Regions from separate parts of the Neomicrococcus aestuarii genome, predicted to be linked through region 2. Evidence: riboswitches for the same ligand, from Rfam matches in the RefSeq annotation. Region 2 holds a riboswitch; each other region holds the start of a gene.

Region 1 (4,877 bases), 1.4 Mb from region 2:
CACGCATTGCGCAGGCGTTCTTCACCCACAGCTAGACACAAGCCGGCGGAAGCGGCACGGTTGTCCCCAAGAACCCACTGTGGGGCTGGGAAGGAAGCTGCGCCGTCGTTATGGTTAGGGGAGAAATTCCGGTAAGATAGCTGAGGTTGTTTGTGCCCGCATGTCCATATGGGGTCACATTCACCAACGCGAAGAACCTCCTGTTGCGGAAAGACCGTGACCGTTAAGTCCAAAGGAGGTGGGTTCACATGCGTGCTTATGAATTGATGGTGCTGATCGACCCAGAGGTCGACGAGCGCACCGTTGAACCAACCATCAACAAGTTCCTCGAAGTTGTAACCAACGAGGGTGGAACTATTGACAACGTTGATATCTGGGGACGTCGCCGCTTGGCATACGAAATCCAGAAGAAGTCTGAAGCGATCTACGTAGTCGTTAACTTCACGGCAGAGCCTGCAACGTCGGCCGAACTCGACCGTCAGCTTTCTTTGTCTGAACAGATCATGCGTACCAAGATCATTCGTCCGGAAGATCAGAAGGTTTCCGCAGAGTAATCTCGCGGATACCGCGTACGAACACTACTGAAGGGGAACCATGGCAGGCGAGACAGTTATCACTGTGATCGGAAACTTGACGTCCGATCCCGAACTTCGATTCACCCCGTCCGGATCCGCCGTTGCGAACTTTACGATCGCATCGACGCCTCGGACCTTTGATCGCCAGTCCAACGAGTGGAAGGACGGCGAAGCGCTGTTCCTCCGCGCGTCTGTGTGGCGCGAAGCTGCCGAAAACGTAGCTGAGACGCTCACGAAGGGCATGCGTGTCATCGCTCAGGGTCGCCTCAAGTCTCGTTCGTACGAAACCAAAGAGGGCGAACGCCGCACCGTAATGGAGCTTGAGGTCGAGGAAATCGGCCCATCGCTTCGTTTCGCTTCGGCAAAGGTTAGCCGTGCTCAGCGCTCCGGCGGTGGCGGCGGCAACTTCGGTGGTGGAAATTCTGGTGGCAACTTCAACGGGGGCAACTCCGGTGGAGGCGGCAACTGGGGCGCAGCTAACGCTCAGCCACAGCGCCAGAATGACAACCCGTGGGAAAGCAGTGCTTCCACCTCATCTTCGGATGGTTGGGGCAACGACCTCGGGAACGACGAACCACCGTTCTAAACATCCCGCTCACGCGGGAGATCGTCCTCGATCTTCTATAAACAAAACATTCACCATCCCGCAGATTGATCTGCGGGCTCCAACAGAAAAGGAGCTCCACGATGGCTAAGGCTGAACTCCGTAAGCCCAAACCAAAGTCGAATCCATTGAAGGCCGCCGATGTGACGGTCATCGACTACAAGGACGTAGCTTTGCTGCGTAAGTTCATCTCCGATCGCGGAAAGATCCGTGCACGTCGCGTGACCGGCGTTTCCGTTCAGGAACAGCGCAAGATTGCTCAGGCAATCAAGAACGCTCGTGAAGTCGCCTTGTTGCCTTACTCCGGCGCTGGCCGCGGCTAAGGAAGGAAAACAAACATGGCAAAGCTCATTTTGACTCACGAAGTTACCGGACTCGGTACTCCTGGCGACGTAGTGGAAGTAAAGAACGGTTACGCACGTAACTACCTTCTCCCACGCGGCTTCGCAATGCCGTGGACCAAGGGTGCAGAAAAGCACGTTGAGGCTCTCAACGCTGCTCGCGCCGCAAAGGCCATTGCAAACCTCGAGGATGCACAGGCTTTGGCTGCAAAGCTCAAGTCCACCACCATTCGTCTCTCCGTCAAGGCTGGTGAAGCGGGACGCCTCTTCGGCACCGTCAAGCCAGCTGACATCGCAGCAGCAATCGAAGAAGCCGGCCTCGGCAACCTCGACCGCCGCTCGATCGAGATCCAGGACGCCATCAAGTCTGTTGGTAACCACTCGGTTACCGCTCGCTTGCACGAAGACGTCTTGGCTGCATTCGACGTTCAGGTTGTTGCCGCAAAGGGCAAGTAACCTTCACGCTGAATAGCTGAGAATTTAGAAGAGCCGCTCCCGGTTGGGGGCGGTTCTTCTTTTTGTTCTTCCACTTCAACATCTTCACTTCCGAGCTCTCGTCATGCCTGCTCTCGTCTTCTCGGTGCTCTTCTTGAACCTAGTTCTGGCCGCTTGTTTTTGTTGGCAGTGTCTTGCTGCGCGTTCTTACCGCGCGGCACCGGCGTCCCGTGCGGCGACGTAGCGATTGTTGTGTCGCCGAATGTCGAGACGTACAGATTGTTGCGTGGCCGAAAACCGAAACGTACGGATAGTTGCACGCCCATCGGCTCGACGTAGCGATTGTTGTGTGGCGCGCGCTGGCGTCGTAGCCAATGTTGCTTGGCCGAATGTCGAAACGTACGGATTGTTGCGGGCCATTCGGCGCTGCGTAGCTGGTGTTGCGTCATCGTAGTTTCAATAGCGACGATCACACAACACCAGCTACGTTTGGTCTTCTACCGGGGCTCCACAGTTCCGTTCATCACTTCACATCGCCCACGAGGGACCTTTCATGACGTCCAGTGACGCATTGAGAGGGGTGCTAGTACTCCCCGAGATGGCGGCGAAGTGATTCCGCCCGCGTCGATTGAATGATCAAGTGACGCTGGGATTGATGTTTCTTCGATGTTTCCGGACTATTTCCATCTTCTGTTCTATGTCAATAGCTGGTTCCTTAGCTTTTCGAAATGTTTCGCCCACTTTTGACGAGTAGATCGAATACGCCTTACCGTTGAACTCAGAATCAAGAGAGTCAATGACAAGCCCTGGCTGGTTGACCGGCAACCCTCTGGTAGTAGTGGGGTGCTCCAGGTGACGATTCGGCGTTCGGGGAACTCCGCAACGCAAGTACTGCATCCGACCAACGGACTGCGGACGAGTTACCTAAGGAACTGTTATGACCGCCAGCGTAGAGAGCACCACCGTTACCACCGGTAGCGGCACCATTTCTCATGATGTGGGAGCTCAGTCCCTCCGTCAGGCATTTTCACGTTTCCCATCAGGCGTTGCCGCGTTGTGCGCAATCGTCAACGGGGAACCTCAGGGAATCGTGGCCTCTTCCTTCACGGTTGGCGTTTCCCTTGAGCCACCACTGGTGATGTTCGCAGTACAAAATTCGTCCCGCACGTGGCCAATCGTCCGCGGCGCAGAGCGCATTGGCGTATCCATCCTTGGCGAGAGCCACGAAGGTGTCTGCCGCCAGATCGCATCCCGCAATGGCGATCGCTTCGCTGGCCTCAACCTTGCATCCACTGATGACGGAGCCTTGTTCCTTGAGGACGCAGCACTATGGCTGGACTGCACCGTTGAGTCCGAGTTCCCTGCAGGGGACCACCAGGTGGTGCTCTTGCGCGTTCACGGCCACGAATCCCACGGCGACGCTAACGAACCACTGGTTTTCCATGGCTCGGCCTTCCGCACGCTCAAGGACAACGCGCTCGTCTAAACGCGCCAGTTCAGACACGTTCGTCTAGACGCGCTTGTCTAGAAGCCGACCGCGCTGAATCGCCACCGCCCGGCATCACTTGCCGGGCGCGCGCTTATCTCTCTGCTGATTGGTTCAGCACTTCGGCGTAGTGCCGATGTCCTACACGCACAAGCTCTTTCAAGACCTCTAGGTCTATGTCGGCGAGCTTATTGACGTATACGCAGGCGACCGCCGTCTTGTGCTTGCCAAGCTTGGCGAGTAGTTCGGCGGATTCCGGAGCCTCTTTGATTCCGTACAGCGACAGGCTTGCCTTGCGCGGCGAGAATCCCACCATGGGTGCCGTTCCTTCGTGCCCACTGTCATAGCGGTAAAAGTACTCGTCGAAGCCCACAATGGTGGGTCCCCACATCACCGGTGGCTTGCCGGTGACTTCCTCCATGAGCTCCAGCAGCACTTCGCCGTCCGCACGCCGCGTGGGGTGCTCTACGGAAGCGATGAACTCGCGAGGGTCAACAACTGTGGGTTGCGTCTTGTTCTCGGCCATAAACACCAATGTAGTGGCCCTGCGTGCTCTCTGTCGCGACATCGATAAACGCTCCACTTCGCACGGGGCGCCATCTGAAACCACTCACGCTGCACAGTGTCTCCAATGGCGCGTCATCATCACGAGGCATTCGTTGCCCTCAAACCGAGTGGCCGGCTGGTGATGACGCCACAACTGACGGACTCCAAACGGCGGATGCACTCGATGCACGGATGAAAGCTTCCAGTCAAGTTCTTAGCATGATCCCGCGCGTGTCTGTGCACAAGTACCCCCAACCTGTGGATAACTCTTGTGGGTATCCCCAAATTTTCAAGTATTTATCCACTGTAGATCGGCTTGAACCTGGAGGTGGCGCTTGAACCTTTGTGGAAAAGTATTTTGAATCCACAGCTGTGAATTTGTGTTTAGCCTAGTCAGAGCTGGTTAATGGTCAGAAACAAGGTTGGGGTCACAGGGATATCCCCAAGTTATACACATGGGCGGTGGATGAATGTGTCAGTTATGCACATGGCCTGTGGATAACTCATTTGAGTCGGACGAACTACGGGACTATGGTTGCCTGAGCTCTATATCGCAGAGTGCCTATTTTCCATCCCCAACGTTGGTCTTTTCTAAGTGTCACTGGGTGTCAGGACAATGGACTTCTGACGCAAGAGCTAAGAATTGCGCCGCCGTGGGCTTTCACGGGATCACGCTAAGTACATCAAGGGGAATTCGTGGCCGTTCAGCACCTGGACAACGCATCACGTTCTGAAGACACGCAGTTTGCGCGCACGCCACCGCAAGACATCGTTGCAGAACAGAGCGTTTTGGGCGGCATGATGCTCTCCAAGGATGCCATCGCCGACTGCATCGAAGTCCTTCGCGGCCCGGATTTCTACCGACCAAACCACGAGGCTATTTACGAGGC
Region 2 (4,877 bases):
GACGCCGCGGTCGCTGAACTGAATTAGTTCATTTGTTGGGGTTTTAGGTATATCGTTGTGGAGTAGCTCACTACTCACACGGGGGAATGCCATGAAAAAGAAGTACTTGATCGCAGTACCGTTTGCGCTCGCCCTCGCAGTGACGGGTTGTAGTTCTTCGGGTGGAAGCTCTTCTTCGTCCGCGTCTTCATCGTCTGCCTCTGGTGCGTCCTCGTCAGCTGCGACTTCGGCGGCCTCAACCTCCGCAAGTAGCTCCGCAGCGGCCTCTTCGAGCGAGACCTCAGCTGCGTCATCGTCCGCAGTTGCAGGCGGTGCCGTGGGCGGATACACCGCCGAGGAGCTCGAGGCCATCGTCACGAAACTTTCCAAGGGTGAAACCGGTGCCGTGGTGATGAGTGAGGCTAAGCTTTTGGCCTCCGCTGATCAGAGCGAAGAGCTCGTCAAATCCATGAAGATCACCCCTGCTACGTGCGCTGACTTGCAGGCGATTAGCGACATTTCGTCGAAGCTGGACTCTGTGAATGTTGCCGCCTACACCGCCGCGGATGCGGCAGCCGGCACCAGCAGTGGCATCACGCTCATGTCCTACGAAGATTCGTCCCAGCTGAATTCGGACATGTCCAAGTTCGGCGACATGGATGCTCAGTGCAAGACCTACTCCTTGGAGATGCAGGGGCTCGAGGTGAAAGCGGCCGTGAAGTCTCTGGATATCAGCACGGATGCCGATTCTGCCACCGCGTTGCAGCAAGACATTGCGATCATGGACCAGAAGGTCAGCACCTACATTGCCCAGGCGGTCAAGGGTAATGTCGCGATTTCTGCCACGACCACCGGTGATACCGCGGCCGAAGGTGTTGCGAAGCTCGAGAAGCTGGTGAACGCAGCGGTTGCTGAGCTGAAGTAGCGCTTCACTTACAACATTTAGTACGACGTCGTAGCTCGCTTTCTGTTTCTTGCCCCCGGTTTTCGTGGGGTAGTTATGGGAGGTGGGGTGCGGCGTCGTATTTGTTTTCTGGCGTTCGTTTGCGGGGTTTTCTGGTGTGTTTCACGCACAGGTGATTGTTGTGCACAGGGGTGTTGCGGGGGTGGTGTTTCGAATGTTTCTTCGGTAGAATAAAAGTGTTCGAAAGTTCGAAGGCTGGGGGCCTGAACGCATGACTACCGCACTAGAAATCCAACCCACTCACCCAACTACCGACACCGCACCAACTGGTGCTTCTCCGCTTGCCGCGAGCGGTGCTGCTATACCTCGTGCTGCTCTGCCTGCTGGGGGTGGGGTTGACCGGTTTCGGCTGATCCACGAGGCTGTTTCGTCGGCGATGGATTCGTTGATGGGTGCGTCGATGTCTCGGGGTGCGTGGAAAGAATGCGCGGGACTGATCGAACAACTATCCCACCAGATCGCCCGCGGCCAGGTCCATGCGGCGGAACAGTTTGTTGATATTGCGTCCCGGGAAGCTGCTACGGGTTCCGGGAACCGGTTGCGGTCTAAGAACCCGGAAGAAGAGCTCGCCGCCCATTTGGGGGTATCTAAAGCCGAGATCCGGCGCCGCCTCAGCGTGGCAGAGGGGTTACGAGACCGACTCGACGAGTACGGGGAATCCCTGGGCGCGAAACTCCCACTGGTGGCTGATGTGTTCATGAACGGGAACATGTCCCTGCTTGCTGCAACCACCATGGTTCGGGAGATCAGTAAAGCCGAAACCATCGCCAGTGCTACCGAAGGCGTGGATGCTGATGCGACGCGTGAGGGGATGGAAGCCGCCCTGGTGGGGGCTAACCGCACCGGAGGATGCCCGTTAGTGTCCACAGTGGCGAAGAACTGGTTGAACCGACTCAACACCAACAATGTCACCGCGACTGATGAGCTCAAGCGTCAGTTCCAAGGCTTGCACCTACTCGGACGCAAATACGGTTTGAATCATGGGGAGTTCTATTTCGACGACGAACAATGGGCCGTCATCGCAGCCGGTTCCACCTTCGAAGCCAACCCCCGCGTCAAAACCACCACCGGCACTGATGCCAGCACCTCTGGCGGCGCCAAGGGCACCACGGATGAAGCGGGTAACGCCATAACCCCGAATGCCACCACCTCGGGGAGCACGGGGTCGTGCCTTGATGTGAATGGTGACGTTCATGAGGTGCCGGAGGTGTTGAAGGATTCGCGCACTCGCGCGCAAAAGCTTGCCGACGGTTTGGTGCGTAGTGTGCGGGCTGGGTTGGAGTCTAAGAAGCTACCAGTCAACGGTGGGTTACGACCCCAAGTAATGGTCGCGATCGACTTGGAAACGTTGCAGGGTCGGGTGGCAGCTGATGAGAAGTATTTATCGCATTCAGCCCAGCTAGGCCCGGTAGATCCGGGCATGATCCGTAAGATTGCGTGTGATGCGCAGATCCTGCCGGTTGTGTTGAATGGTGAGGGCAGGGTGTTGGATGTGGGGGAGCCGCAACGGTTGTTCACTCAAGAACAACGCAAAATCTTGTATACGAGAGATCTCGGTTGCACTGCCCCGGGGTGCACGGTTCCGGCGGATGGGTGCGAAGCCCATCATGTGAAGGAATGGTCCCAAGGCGGTCCGACCACGATTGATAACGGGGCACTGGTGTGTCATTACCATCATCAACTCGTGCACGAAACCGACTGGCGAATCAACGTTAGTTCCGGGGTCCCGTACTGGGTTCCACCGAAAGCCGTCGACCCCAACCAGATCCCTTTACGAAACCACTACTTCCGCCACGGCCTCACACCCTAACACCAGCCAAGACGCCCGCGCCTTGATGAAGCGCGCGTGCCCACACTACGGAAGTGTCTTAAGGGGCGCCCGATGCTTCCTGGTTGGTTCGTGGGATTGGTTCGAGTCCGTTTCGAAAAGCTTCAGGTGATCCGAGGTTTGGGTCAGCCTGATCGTGACACCCCGTCACGCCACTAGACACCACTGGTGAGCACGACGGGCGTGCCCTGACAACCACATAGAAACGGTCCGGCGTTAAGCAACAACGCCGGACCAGACGACGGGAACTGCTTACCGACGCCTAAGAATTGGTGAGAAATTCTGGGTCAGTCAGACAGACTCGCCAGTCTTCGGCTTTTGCGTACGTAATCAAGGATGAGCTGCCTGACTCGTCCAAGAACTGGATGACAGAGTGACCACGCAGCACGGCCGTCTGATCAACAGGGATAGCTTGCGCGTTGTGGTTGAACCAGGCGATGCGCTCACCATTGACGGAGCATTCGAAGGAGTTCTCGTTGAGAATCTCGATGTCGGTGACGGTCCCGATGATGGGCTCCGACATAGCCAGTCGGACCTGGATCGGATGAACTTTGTGCCCTGGTCGGTAGTACCAGCAAGTATGTTCGTCCAACTTCACGACGGCAGCAGGCTGACCGATGGCGTTTTCGACCATGTAGACACGGCCGAGGGTAGCGGTGTTCTGAGACAAATCAGGTTTCCTTTCGCTCTTCCCACGGCAACTTGCCGCGAGCAGATCTTCCTCCGGGGGCACCGTGCGCGTTGCGCGGTTGCCAGCCGACCAGCCGGAGGGCGTGAGGTCGGACTTCTTGATCCGTCAAAGAATCTAGCTGAGCATCACGACACTTAGAATCTGAGCCTGTAAATGCTGAAAAGTTGAGGCTAGATGCTTCGATGTGTTTGGAGCGTAGTGCTGCTTATGGCGGTCTATCGCCGAAACTGCATTAAAGTAGTTCTCATTGCGTTGCGTGTGTCGCGAGGACTTCAACTACCGTTGAGCTCTCGCAAGACGCGCATTACACATTTGACGCGATGGACGCATCGCAGAATGGACTAACTCATCGTGGCACTACGCCTTTCCTCGCTTTTCTTGCGCACTCTGCGTGATGATCCTGTTGACGCCGAAGTAGCGAGCCACAAGCTCCTCGTGCGCGCTGGCTACATTCGCCGCGCTGCCCCGGGCATCTACTCTTGGCTACCGCTCGGACTGAAGGTTCTTGGGAAGGTTGAAAACATCGTTCGCGACGAAATGAACGCGATCGGTGCTCAGGAAGTGCACTTCCCAGCCTTGCTGCCGAAGGAACCTTACGAAGCCACGAACCGTTGGACCGAATACGGCGACGGCATTTTCCGCCTCAAGGACCGCAAAGAAGCGGACTACCTTCTTGCACCAACGCACGAGGAAATGTTCACCCTCTTGGTGAAGGACCTGTACAGCTCGTACAAGGACCTCCCTGTGTACCTGTACCAGATCCAGACCAAGTACCGCGACGAAGCACGTCCGCGTGCTGGGCTCCTGCGCGGTCGCGAATTCATCATGAAGGACTCATACTCCTTCACGATCGACGACGAAGGTTTGGAAGCCGCATACAACGCGCACCGTGCCGCCTACCTGACGATTTTCGAGCGCCTCGGCCTTGAAATCGTGGTTGTAAAGGCGACCGCGGGCGCCATGGGCGGATCCAAATCTGAAGAGTTCTTGCACCCATCCGCGGCCGGCGAAGACACCTACGTTCGTTCGGCCGGCGGCTACGCCGCGAACGTTGAAGCCGTGACCACCGTGGTGCCCGAATCTATCGACTACACGAACGCGCCTGCGTTCGAAGTACACGACACCCCGAACACCCCCACCATCGAGACGCTCGTCAACGCCTCGAACGAGATCAAGCCGCGCGAAGATCGCCCGTGGGTTGGCGCGGACACGTTGAAGAACGTCGTCCTCGCCGTGGTCACACCAGAAGGCGAACGTCGTCTTGTGGTTGTGGGCTTGCCAGGCGACCGCAACGTAGACACCAAGCGCATGGAAGCAACCATCGGCGGCATCCTGGGCATCGGCGGCGAAGTTTCCGTTGAGCAAGCCACAGATGAGGACCTCAAGACTCAGCCGCTGATCGTCAAGGGCTACCT
Region 3 (4,877 bases), 1.1 Mb from region 2:
AGGCGCGGACAAGCACACGGGCATCATTGGACCCATCAGAAATTGGAAGAGCTTGCCTTAAGCCTTCCCGACAATCGTCGCCGCTCAAGGATTCAAATTGCGGCCAAATTCTCGCGCACCGAGTCTGAATCCGTCGGCGAATCAATGAGCCGCGCGTTGATGTATCGGCTGGGCTTTGAGGAGCCCGAACTTCAACAATCGTTCCAGTTGCCTAATGGCCGCATCGCAAGGCCGGACTATCTATGGAGAAACGCCCAGATCGTGGGCGAGTTTGATGGCGCCCAGAAGTACACGAGATCCAAGACCGTCTCCGGCAAGGATGCCGGTCAGGTTGTCTACGAAGAGAAGCAACGCGAGGATTCAATTCGCTCGATGGGTCTGGGGATGTGCAGGTGGGGTTGGAATGAACTGATGAATCCAGCTACGTTCGCGAGCCTTCTGGTTGCCGCAGGTGTTCCTAGACCATTCCCGCGTGGGCGTAACGTCTAATCGATGTTTCAGTCCAATTCGAACTCTCGGTTTGGAGACCACTACAACATCTATCGAGAGTCGTTGAGCTAGGAGAATCCTGCTCAGGCAGTCAACTAATGCTCGGCCACCCGGCTCAAACGCCCTGATCAGCGCTAAGCTCGATCTATGGAACAGGCAAACGTCGAATCAGGCCAATCGCACCTAGCATTCGTACGTCACGGCCAAACCGATTGGAACGCGGAAGGTCTGCTGCAGGGCGGAACCGATGTTCCCCTCAATGATCACGGGCGTCTTCAAGCGCATGAGACTGCCAAGCTGCTGAAAAGCAATGGCCCGTGGGATGTCATTGTTTCGTCCCCGCTGAAGCGTGCGCTGGAAACCGCGAAGATTTTGGCCGATGAGCTGGGCTGCGACCAGCACATCAAGACGTACCCGGAACTCAAGGAACGCTCGTACGGCGACCTCGAAGGGCAGTGCCGCGTGACGCTGAGCGCGGAAGTCCAAGATGCACTCCACCCACCAGCACGCGTGAGCTGCGACGGGCTCGATGAGTATGAGGACAAAGCTTTCGAGAGCGGACTCCTCCCGAACGTCGAACGCTCCAAGGCTGTTGGCGAACGCGGGGCTGCTGCGGTTCGGCAAGTTCAGCAAGACTTCCCCGGCAAGCGCGTCATCATGGTCAGCCATGGAACGCTCATCCGTCTGACAATGGATGCGCTCACGGGCGAGCGCCACCCAAGCGTGGAAAACGCCGAAATCATCACCATCCCAGAGGATTCACTCAACGCTCGCGTCTAGTAAAAGGCACACCCGAGCGAAATGGTAACCACGGGCACCGGTTCGTGGATTCGGACAATCAAACGCGAATTCGGACGAACGAACGTGAATGCAGCCAAGTGAACGCGGACTAGTGCGAGCAAACGCGGATGCGGACAAGCATCTGACCACAGCCGCGATCTCGGACCCGTCCGCAAACACGGAGCAGCCCGCAACAAATCGACTCTTCGATTCGCCGCCACCGGCTCGCGCAAATTAGGATCGTTGGAGCAACCATCCCGAGCGGCTGAGAGACCTGGATCGACGACGCCGCAGCAACCCTCCGCCCGATCACCTGCGTGAACGGACAGGAACGGTGCTACCGCCAGGACCGATGGAAGGAGTTTCCTCTTTGTCTCAAAATTCAGAGCACACCTTCGGATTCCGTACTCGTGCATTGCACGCGGGCGGCACGCCGGACGCTGAGCACGGATCCCGTGCGATCCCCATTCACCAGACCACGTCCTTCGTTTTCAAGGACGCTGATGATGCCGCGAACCTCTTCGCGCTGCAGAAGTACGGCAACATCTACTCACGCATTGGCAACCCAACGGTTGCGGCTTTCGAAGAGCGCATCGCGTCGCTCGAAGGCGGCATTGGCGCGGTGGCGACGAGCTCCGGCATGGCCGCTGAGTTCATCACTTTCGCCGCTCTGTGTGGCACTGGCGATCACATTGTGGCTTCGTCCAAGCTCTACGGCGGCACCATCACGCAGCTTGACGTGACGCTTCGCCGCTTCGGCGTCGAGACCACGTTCATCGAGTCCGGCGATCCGGCTGATTTCAAGGCTGCGATCACGGAGAACACCAAGGCTCTTTACACGGAGATCGTGGCGAACCCTTCGGGCGACATCGCGGATTTGAAGGGTCTCGCGGCCGTCGCGAATGAGGCGGGCATCCCGCTCATCGTGGACTCCACACTGACTCCCCCGTATCTGATTCGCCCGTTCGAACACGGCGCGGACATCATCATTCACTCGGCCACGAAGTTCCTGGGCGGTCACGGTACGACGCTTGGCGGCGTCGTCGTAGAATCTGGCCGTTTCAACTGGGGCAACGGCAAGTTCCCTGCGATGACGGAACCGGTTCCGAGCTACGGAAATGTGTCTTGGTGGGGCAACTTCGGTGAGTACGGTTTCTTGACGAAGCTGCGTTCGGAGCAGTTGCGTGACATTGGGCCGAGCCTTCCTGCGCAGTCTGCGTTCCAGTTGTTGATTGGTGTGGAGACGTTGCCGCAGCGCATGGACGCACATTTGGCGAACGCCAAGACGATTGCTGAGTGGCTCAATAACGACGACCGCATCGAGTACGTGAACTACGCCGGCTTGCCGGGTCACCCGCACTTTGACCGCGCGAAGGAGCTTTTGCCGTTGGGCGTTGGCTCGGTCTTCAGCTTCGGTGTGAAGGGCGGCCGCGCGGCGGGCGCGAAGTTCATCGAGAACCTGCAGCTGGCTTCTCACCTTGCCAACATTGGCGACGCGAAGACGCTGGTGTTGCACCCGGCGTCCACCACTCACCAGCAGCTGACCGCGGAGCAGATGCTCGCGGGCGGCATTCCTGAGGATCTCATTCGTATCTCGGTGGGCATCGAGGACGTTGAGGACATTATTTGGGACTTGGATCAGGCGCTTGCGGCTTCGCAAGAGGCGGATTCCGCTGAGGTTGCGGCCGAAGTTCCGGCGCCTGCTTGCGAAATTGGAGTGAAGTAATGACGGATATTACGACGGCGCAGCCCGCTTCCCCAGAGCGCACGTGGGAGGGCCCTTCGGCTCCCGAGCGGCTCAATATCTTGCGCTCCACGAAGACGATTGCGATTGTTGGCGCGAGCGATAAGCCAAGCCGCGCTTCCTACTTCGTGGCGACGTACTTGTTGTCTTCGACGCGTTACAAGGTTTACTTCATCAACCCCACGGTCAAAGAGATCTTGGGCCAGCCGGTCTACGCTTCGTTGGCTGACTTGCCGGAGGTTCCGGATCTGGTGGAAGTCTTCCGCAAGCACGATGATCTTCCAGGTGTTTTGGAAGAGGCCAAAGCAATCGGCGCGAAGACCATCTGGTTGCAGTTGGGTTCGTGGCACGAGGGTGTTGCCCACGATGCCGAAGCCGCTGGCATGAATGTTGTCATGGATCGTTGCGTGAAGATCGAGCACGCCCGATTCCACGGTGGCTTGCACTTGGCCGGCTTCAATACTGGAGTCATCAGCTCTAAGCGTCAGGTTCTTGCCTAAGTTCTCGCGTAAGTTTCGCTAGAAATAGATAAGCTCCTCTCCCGAACCACCTGGTTCTGGGGAGGAGCTCCTTTTTGCTTCATCTACTTCGCCGGGGCCTCAGGCTTGGCTGGGAGTTCGATCGAGGCGACTCCGCGTGAACCTGTTCCGTTCGAGGCGACGGCGTCTGCCGCAGACTCAGTTACAGCTGGCTTTGCGGCCTCAGAATTTGCGACCGATGACTGATCAGCGGAGTGGTTCACGAGGACTGAATCCACTCGAGAAGCCTTGGTGACAAAGGAGTCTTCCGGGACAGACTTTGGTGTTGCGGGTTGCTCGGGAAGCACGCTTCGCGCAGTGACTCCTTGACGAGCTACCGTGCCGGAATCAGTCACGGTTCCCTGGCCTGTAGTGACTCCCTGATCTGTAGTGATTCCCTGGACGACTCTTCTGGACTGCTGCGCAGCACTACCGGCGACACCGCTCACCAGACCGTTGGTGGAATCATCCGCAATCTTGCCTGCCGATCCCGAGATCGGGCTTGAAATGTCTTCGACGAGATCGTCGGAAGATCCTGCGGCAAGACCGCCACCGATAGCGTCCCGAGCACGATCCTTGATGCCAGTTGCAGAGTTAGCGCCGGATACGGCATTGTCTCCGTTTACTGCGCTGCCTCCGTTTACTAGACCGTCGCCAGATACTGCACGGACTTTCGTTGCTGCGCTGCCGACAGTTGCTGCGCCATCTACGGCGCTTTGGATCGTGTTTGAGGATGCTCCAGCCTTGACCGCAGCGCTCGTTGTCTTCTGAGCACCACTATGACTCGAAACTCCGCTCGATGCCGTGGAGTTCGACCCGACTGAAGAGGAGGCCGAAGGACTAGTGAGGGCGTCGCCTGCGGCGGAGTCTGTGCTGATGTTCGTGCTGGTGCTGGACCCAGTACTGAGAGTCACTTCGTCGGCATGGGCAGAGTAGAGCGCACCGAATGTTTCGACGTGGCGGTCCACCATCACTGATGACGAAGCATCAGGACTGACCAAGACATGCGTATGCGTGTGAAGGTCGATGATTGATGGTCCCGTGAAGAACTCGTCGGCCGGGTGGTACCCAAATTGCTCAGCAATTTCGGTCACCACGTGAACGGAAGAACCGGCAATGAAATCACGAACCTGCGGTGAAGCGGCGGCCACGCCGCTCAATCCCACCGATGCGATCAAGATTCCGGCAAGGCCGCCAGAGATCGGACCTCCGCCGCGCTTCTTGAAAGCAGCCACGAAGTTGACGGGCTTTTTCCCGTCCAATATGTCAGCAAGTTCTCCAGTGGGCGTCGGTGCTTCTACTGAACCCATCATCTGAAGTTCGGAGAGAGCGGAACGCAAGGCAGC
Region 4 (4,877 bases), 710 kb from region 2:
GGATGTTCTGGAACGCGATCGCGCCAACCAGCAGCCACACAAAGAAGTCCAGCTCCTGAAGGACAGCGGTCTTCTCAACTTGTTGGTGCCAGCAGAATTCGGTGGCGCCGGCGGACACTGGGAAACGGCTTTCAACGCTGTCCGCATCATCTCTAGCGTCGACGGCTCCATCGGTCAGCTGCTTGCTTACCACTACATCAACCAGAGCGGCATCGCGTTCTACGCGCTTCCTGAAACGCAACCAGCGTGGTGGCAAGCAACGCTGAACGGTAACTGGCTCTGGGGCGACTCGGTCAACCCGGTTGACCCCGACCTCACGCTAACGGCAGATGGTGACGGCTACCGCCTGAACGGTTTCAAGCACTTCTCCACGGGTTCCGGCGTCGGCGATGTCATCGTCTTCAACGCGCTAGTCGCTGACGGAATCAACCAGGGCAAGATCATCGCGTTCGTTCTCGAGACCACGCGTGAAGGCCTCGAGTTGGTGGATGACTGGGACAACCTCGGCCAGCGCCTTACGGGTTCCGGAAGCGTTCGGAACACCAATGTTCGCATCAATCCCGTGGATGTTCTCGGCGAAGTCACCGACGAACCCATCTCCACCATCCTGACTCCTAGCATCCAGTTGGCGTTCTCCAACTTCTACCTTGGGTCTGCCGAAGGTGCCTTGACGCGTGGCCGCGAGATCCTTCTCGGCCGCAAGAACTCTTGGTTCCTCTCCGGTGTAGATACGTACGCGCAGGACAAGATTTTCCAGCGTACGCTCGGCGAATTGAAGGCGCGCACCGCCGCGGTTGCCGCACTTGCGGAAAAGCTGAATAAGAAATTCGACGACGTCGCAGCTCGCCAAGGTGCCCTCACTTCCGAAGAGCGCTGGGCTTACGCGAATGAGATCGCTGAGCTCAAGGTAGTTTCGACCGAAATCGGCATCGAGGTTTCCAACCGTATTTACGAGGTCACCGGCGCTAGCTCCACCAAGAACAGCGTTGGCCTTGACCTTTATTGGCGCAACGTACGCACGCACACGCTTCACGATCCCGTGGACTACAAGAAGATCGAGGTTGGTGCTTATTACCTCAACGGAGAAGTTCCGCCACTTTCCCTTTACACCTAAACCTTGATCGCCTTCATCTAGGCATCTAGGGAGAAAACGAAGGCGCCGGCTCGCAACCAAACTTTGGTCATGAGAGCCGGCGCTTTCCACGTCTCCAGATTCTTGAAGTCAGCGCGAATTCCTCCGCAGCACCATCGCCACAACAGCGATCACGGCAATCAATGCCACGACGGAAATCCCCATGACTAAGTTCCAACCTAAAAGTCCAGGCATACTCCCCCAAACTTTCACTCTGGCCACAGTCTTACGAAGGTTGAAAGGGACGTCAAGAGTTAGCCATTCGACGATACGAACGGAGATTGACGAGGCATCACCTTCCTGCGTAGAAGATTCAGGCAATGATCCTACACATTTTGTTTGCTAGTGAAATTATTTCGCACGAAACCCGAATATTCCCGAAGATGTAACATTCTTTGGATTGCTCTTCAGACTCTGATTGTCTATTAGCACCCATCCAGAGCGGCTGAGAGATCTGGCTCGTTGACGCCGCAGCAAATTGACCGAGGGGTCATAGTGCTAACGCCAGAATCGATGGAAACTCGGGCGCCCGCAACGCTGCTCATTTCTGATCAATCGTGCGCAATTCTCGAGATTCCTTCGGATCACAATGACGAAGGAGAACCCGTGATTAACGGACGCAAATTTGCTGCACTTTTTTCAGTGTCTGCGCTCGCGCTTGCAGTTGGAATTTCCGGCTGCTCGCTCAAAGAACCCGTGCAACCTGCTTCTGCACCCGTAGGCGCAGTGGCAGGAGCAGCAAGTGAAGTGGAACTAGCCGAAGTTCCATCCCTCGAGGGCAAGACCATTGGAATTGCGGCCAAAGACATCTTGCATGATTACAGTCGAGGCGTCTATCAGGAGCTAGAAGCACGTATTAAGGAACTCGGCGGTAAGGTCATCGCGACTCAGGCGGAAGCCAAGGATGACAAACATGTGGCGAATGTCGAGAATCTCATCACTCAAAAGCCAGATGCGATCGTAGTGATCCTAGGCGATGCTCAAACTCTGACACCTGCGTTAGCAAAGGTGGACGCCGCTGGAATTCCGCTTTTCACCATTGACTTTCAGACGCCTTACAGCAAGAACAACGTAACGAGCGATAACTGGAACATTGGCACCCATTTGGCTCGGACGCTAGCCGAAGATATCGGTGGAAATGGCGAGATTCTCGCGTTCAATGGGTTCCCAGGTGTCACGCCCTGCCGCATCAGATACGAGAGTCTGCTGTTAGTTCTCAAGGACTATCCAGAGATCAAGATCATCGAACCGGAACTTCAAGATAAATACGAAGACACCATCGAAGACGCAAAGAATCAGATCTCGGATCAGTTGCGCCGCCTGCCGGAAGGGTCCGTAGACGCCATCTGGTCCTGCTGGGATATGCCACTGATCGGTGCGGCGCAGGCCCTCGACACGGCGAACCGAGAGGAAATTGGCCTATACGGCGTGGACGCCGAACCTGGTGCCTTGGATCTCATCGCAGATCCGAATAGCGCATACCAGTTCACCGTCGGGCAGCCGACAGATGCCATTGCTGTCCGTTCTGCGGAAAATATCGCCCGCTTCCTCGGCGGAGAAGAAGACAAAGTTCGGAAAACCACCTACGTCGATCCCATCTTCATCGACAAGGAAAATGTTGCGAAGGTGCGTGCTGACCTTGGAATCTAACCTCGAGCCACTACTGTCCTTAAGCGGCATCACGAAAAGATTTGGCGCTGTAACGGTCCTTTCGGACGTGTCATTGGACCTCCACTCGGGAGAAGTCCTTGGTCTCGTTGGTGAGAACGGAGCGGGAAAGTCCACCCTCATCAAGGTCCTGACAGGACTGTATGCAGCTGACGAGGGGTCGATCCGCCTGAACAGCGAACTCGTAAGCATCAATCGCCCGGCTGACGCCGAGGCGCTGGGCATTGCTGTGATCCACCAAGAGCGACATTTTGCTCCTCAGCTTCGTGTCTACGAACAACTATTCTTGGGCCTCCCCCAACTGTCTGGAGCACTTAGCAATCTTCGAAAGGTTGCTCGCGAAGCATCGGTAAAGATCACTGAAGTCACGGGTCAGTCCCTTGACCCGCATGCACTCGTTTCGGAGCTCACGGTTGCACAACAACAGCTCATTCAAATAACAAGGGCAGTACTTTCCTCCCCGAAAGTTCTCATCCTGGATGAGCCCACAGCACCTCTGGCTTCTAAAGAGGTTAGCCAGCTCTTTGACGTAGTGCGTCGGCTCCAGGCTCAGGGTGTGGGAATCATTTTCGTCTCCCACTATCTGCAAGAGCTCGAAGAAATCACTGACCGAGTAACCGTTCTTAGAAACGGTCTCAAAGTTGCGGACGTACGCTTCCAAGACGGTGCAACCATTGCCCAGATTGTTGAGCTGATGGTCGGTCGACACGTCACAGAATTTGATCACGGTCGCATCCCACGAAAAGCCCAGTCAAACAGTGCCGTCTTGCGATTGTCCGGCTTAACTTCTTCAGGATCTTTGACTGATGTTTCTCTGACCGTCCACGCAGGCGAGATCGTAGGTGTAACGGGACTCGTCGGCTCAGGAATTGAAAATCTTGCGGATGCCGTCGTCGGAGCCAAATCACATACGGGTTCTGTCCACGTTCGTGAACACGAGGTGCAAAGCCCGGCAGAGTTTGTATCTTTCGGCGGCGGAATCGTCCCTTCTAACCGCCGCGCTAACGGCGCTTTCCAGAGGAGTACGGTACGTGAAAATCTGGTCGTCTCCAGCTTGAGTCGTTTGGGTAGGTTGTTCGGGCTTACAAACGTGGCGAAGGAACGGGCTGTTTCCCGTGCTCTTATCTCCCAGCTCGATGTACGTCCAACGGACCCCGAATATGTGGTTGGAAACCTCTCTGGTGGTAACCAGCAGAAGGTGGTGCTTGGTAAGTGGTTGGCAAGTGAAGCGAGTGTATTGGTCCTTGATCAGCCGACTTCCGGGGTTGATGTGGGAAGCCGCACTCAAATCTACGAACAACTAAACAGCCTCGTGGATTCCGGCGCCGGTGCACTTGTCGTCACCGTTGATCTGGAAGAACTAGTGGGCATCGCGGATCGTATCCTCGTCCTGTATCGCGGCCGCATCGTTGCCGAGCTCTCAGGACATGACGTAACGACGGATCAAATCTTAAGGTTGGCGTCCTCGGGCGACGCCAGCTCCAACGAACGAGTAAAGGAGTTGGCATGAGCGTCCTCACTGCATCCGCAACCACCAGTTCCACGACGTCCGCACCAGGAAAGACAAGTGGGAAGTTCTTCGGAAAGCTTGGGTACATCGCCCTTGCAGCTGTACTCGTCATTTTTACTCTTGGGTCCCCCTATTTCCTGACATACGGAAACATCATCACCATCCTCACGCAGGCGTCGGTTTTTGCTGTTGCCGGCGTGGGGTTGGCGATCGTCATCATTTGCGGCGGTGACGACGTCTTGAGCGGTGGTATCGATCTTTCAAGCGGAGCTGTGGCCGGTCTCTCTGGCGCCGTCACGGCTGTGTTGACCGTCAGCGGCGCCAATACTTTTCTTGCCATTCTTGGTGGATTCGGAACCGCCTTGGTGATCGGTTTGATCAACGGAGCCTCCGTGCTGCTTGGCCTCCGCCCACTTCTAGCAACACTCGCCACCATGGGTATAGCAACGTCTTTGGAATTGGTGGTCAGCAACAACATCAAAGTTGTCGCCGAAGGTTCACTATTTGTTGCCCTTCGTGAGGGAACTTTCTTGGGACTACCGCTGAGCGCCTGGACGCTTCTCCTCG

Evidence for each region. Region 2 has a riboswitch for S-adenosylmethionine ahead of HD598_RS01425 (hypothetical protein). Riboswitches for the same ligand answer to the same signal wherever they lie in the genome.
Region 1: another riboswitch for S-adenosylmethionine. It lies ahead of HD598_RS07625 (flavin reductase family protein); the one in region 2 lies ahead of HD598_RS01425 (hypothetical protein).
Region 3: another riboswitch for S-adenosylmethionine. It lies ahead of HD598_RS06245 (O-acetylhomoserine aminocarboxypropyltransferase/cysteine synthase family protein); the one in region 2 lies ahead of HD598_RS01425 (hypothetical protein).
Region 4: another riboswitch for S-adenosylmethionine. It lies ahead of HD598_RS04570 (substrate-binding domain-containing protein); the one in region 2 lies ahead of HD598_RS01425 (hypothetical protein).

What each region holds. Positions count from the first base shown of each region.
Region 1 is NZ_JACHDR010000001.1:1,702,267-1,707,143, forward strand. It holds gene HD598_RS07600 (M18 family aminopeptidase) at 1-35, shown strand, start outside; gene rpsF (30S ribosomal protein S6) at 249-554, shown strand; gene HD598_RS07610 (single-stranded DNA-binding protein) at 595-1,161, shown strand; gene rpsR (30S ribosomal protein S18) at 1,263-1,502, shown strand; gene rplI (50S ribosomal protein L9) at 1,518-1,976, shown strand; SAM riboswitch class IV at 2,738-2,852, shown strand; gene HD598_RS07625 (flavin reductase family protein) at 2,893-3,441, shown strand; gene HD598_RS07630 (DUF1801 domain-containing protein) at 3,536-3,967, opposite strand; gene dnaB (replicative DNA helicase) at 4,684-4,877, shown strand, end outside.
Region 2 is NZ_JACHDR010000001.1:315,706-320,582, forward strand. It holds gene HD598_RS01410 (hypothetical protein) at 1-27, shown strand, start outside; gene HD598_RS01415 (hypothetical protein) at 92-904, shown strand; gene HD598_RS01420 (HNH endonuclease signature motif containing protein) at 1,155-2,753, shown strand; gene HD598_RS01425 (hypothetical protein) at 3,034-3,441, opposite strand; SAM riboswitch class IV at 3,452-3,565, opposite strand; gene HD598_RS01430 (proline--tRNA ligase) at 3,814-4,877, shown strand, end outside.
Region 3 is NZ_JACHDR010000001.1:1,413,725-1,418,601, forward strand. It holds gene HD598_RS06235 (hypothetical protein) at 1-489, shown strand, start outside; gene HD598_RS06240 (histidine phosphatase family protein) at 637-1,269, shown strand; SAM riboswitch class I at 1,519-1,628, shown strand; gene HD598_RS06245 (O-acetylhomoserine aminocarboxypropyltransferase/cysteine synthase family protein) at 1,640-2,995, shown strand; gene HD598_RS06250 (CoA-binding protein) at 2,995-3,513, shown strand; gene HD598_RS06255 (hypothetical protein) at 3,597-4,877, opposite strand, start outside.
Region 4 is NZ_JACHDR010000001.1:1,025,842-1,030,718, forward strand. It holds gene HD598_RS04560 (acyl-CoA dehydrogenase family protein) at 1-1,114, shown strand, start outside; gene HD598_RS04565 (hypothetical protein) at 1,223-1,453, opposite strand; SAM riboswitch class I at 1,562-1,652, shown strand; gene HD598_RS04570 (substrate-binding domain-containing protein) at 1,739-2,782, shown strand; gene HD598_RS04575 (sugar ABC transporter ATP-binding protein) at 2,772-4,310, shown strand; gene HD598_RS04580 (ABC transporter permease) at 4,307-4,877, shown strand, end outside.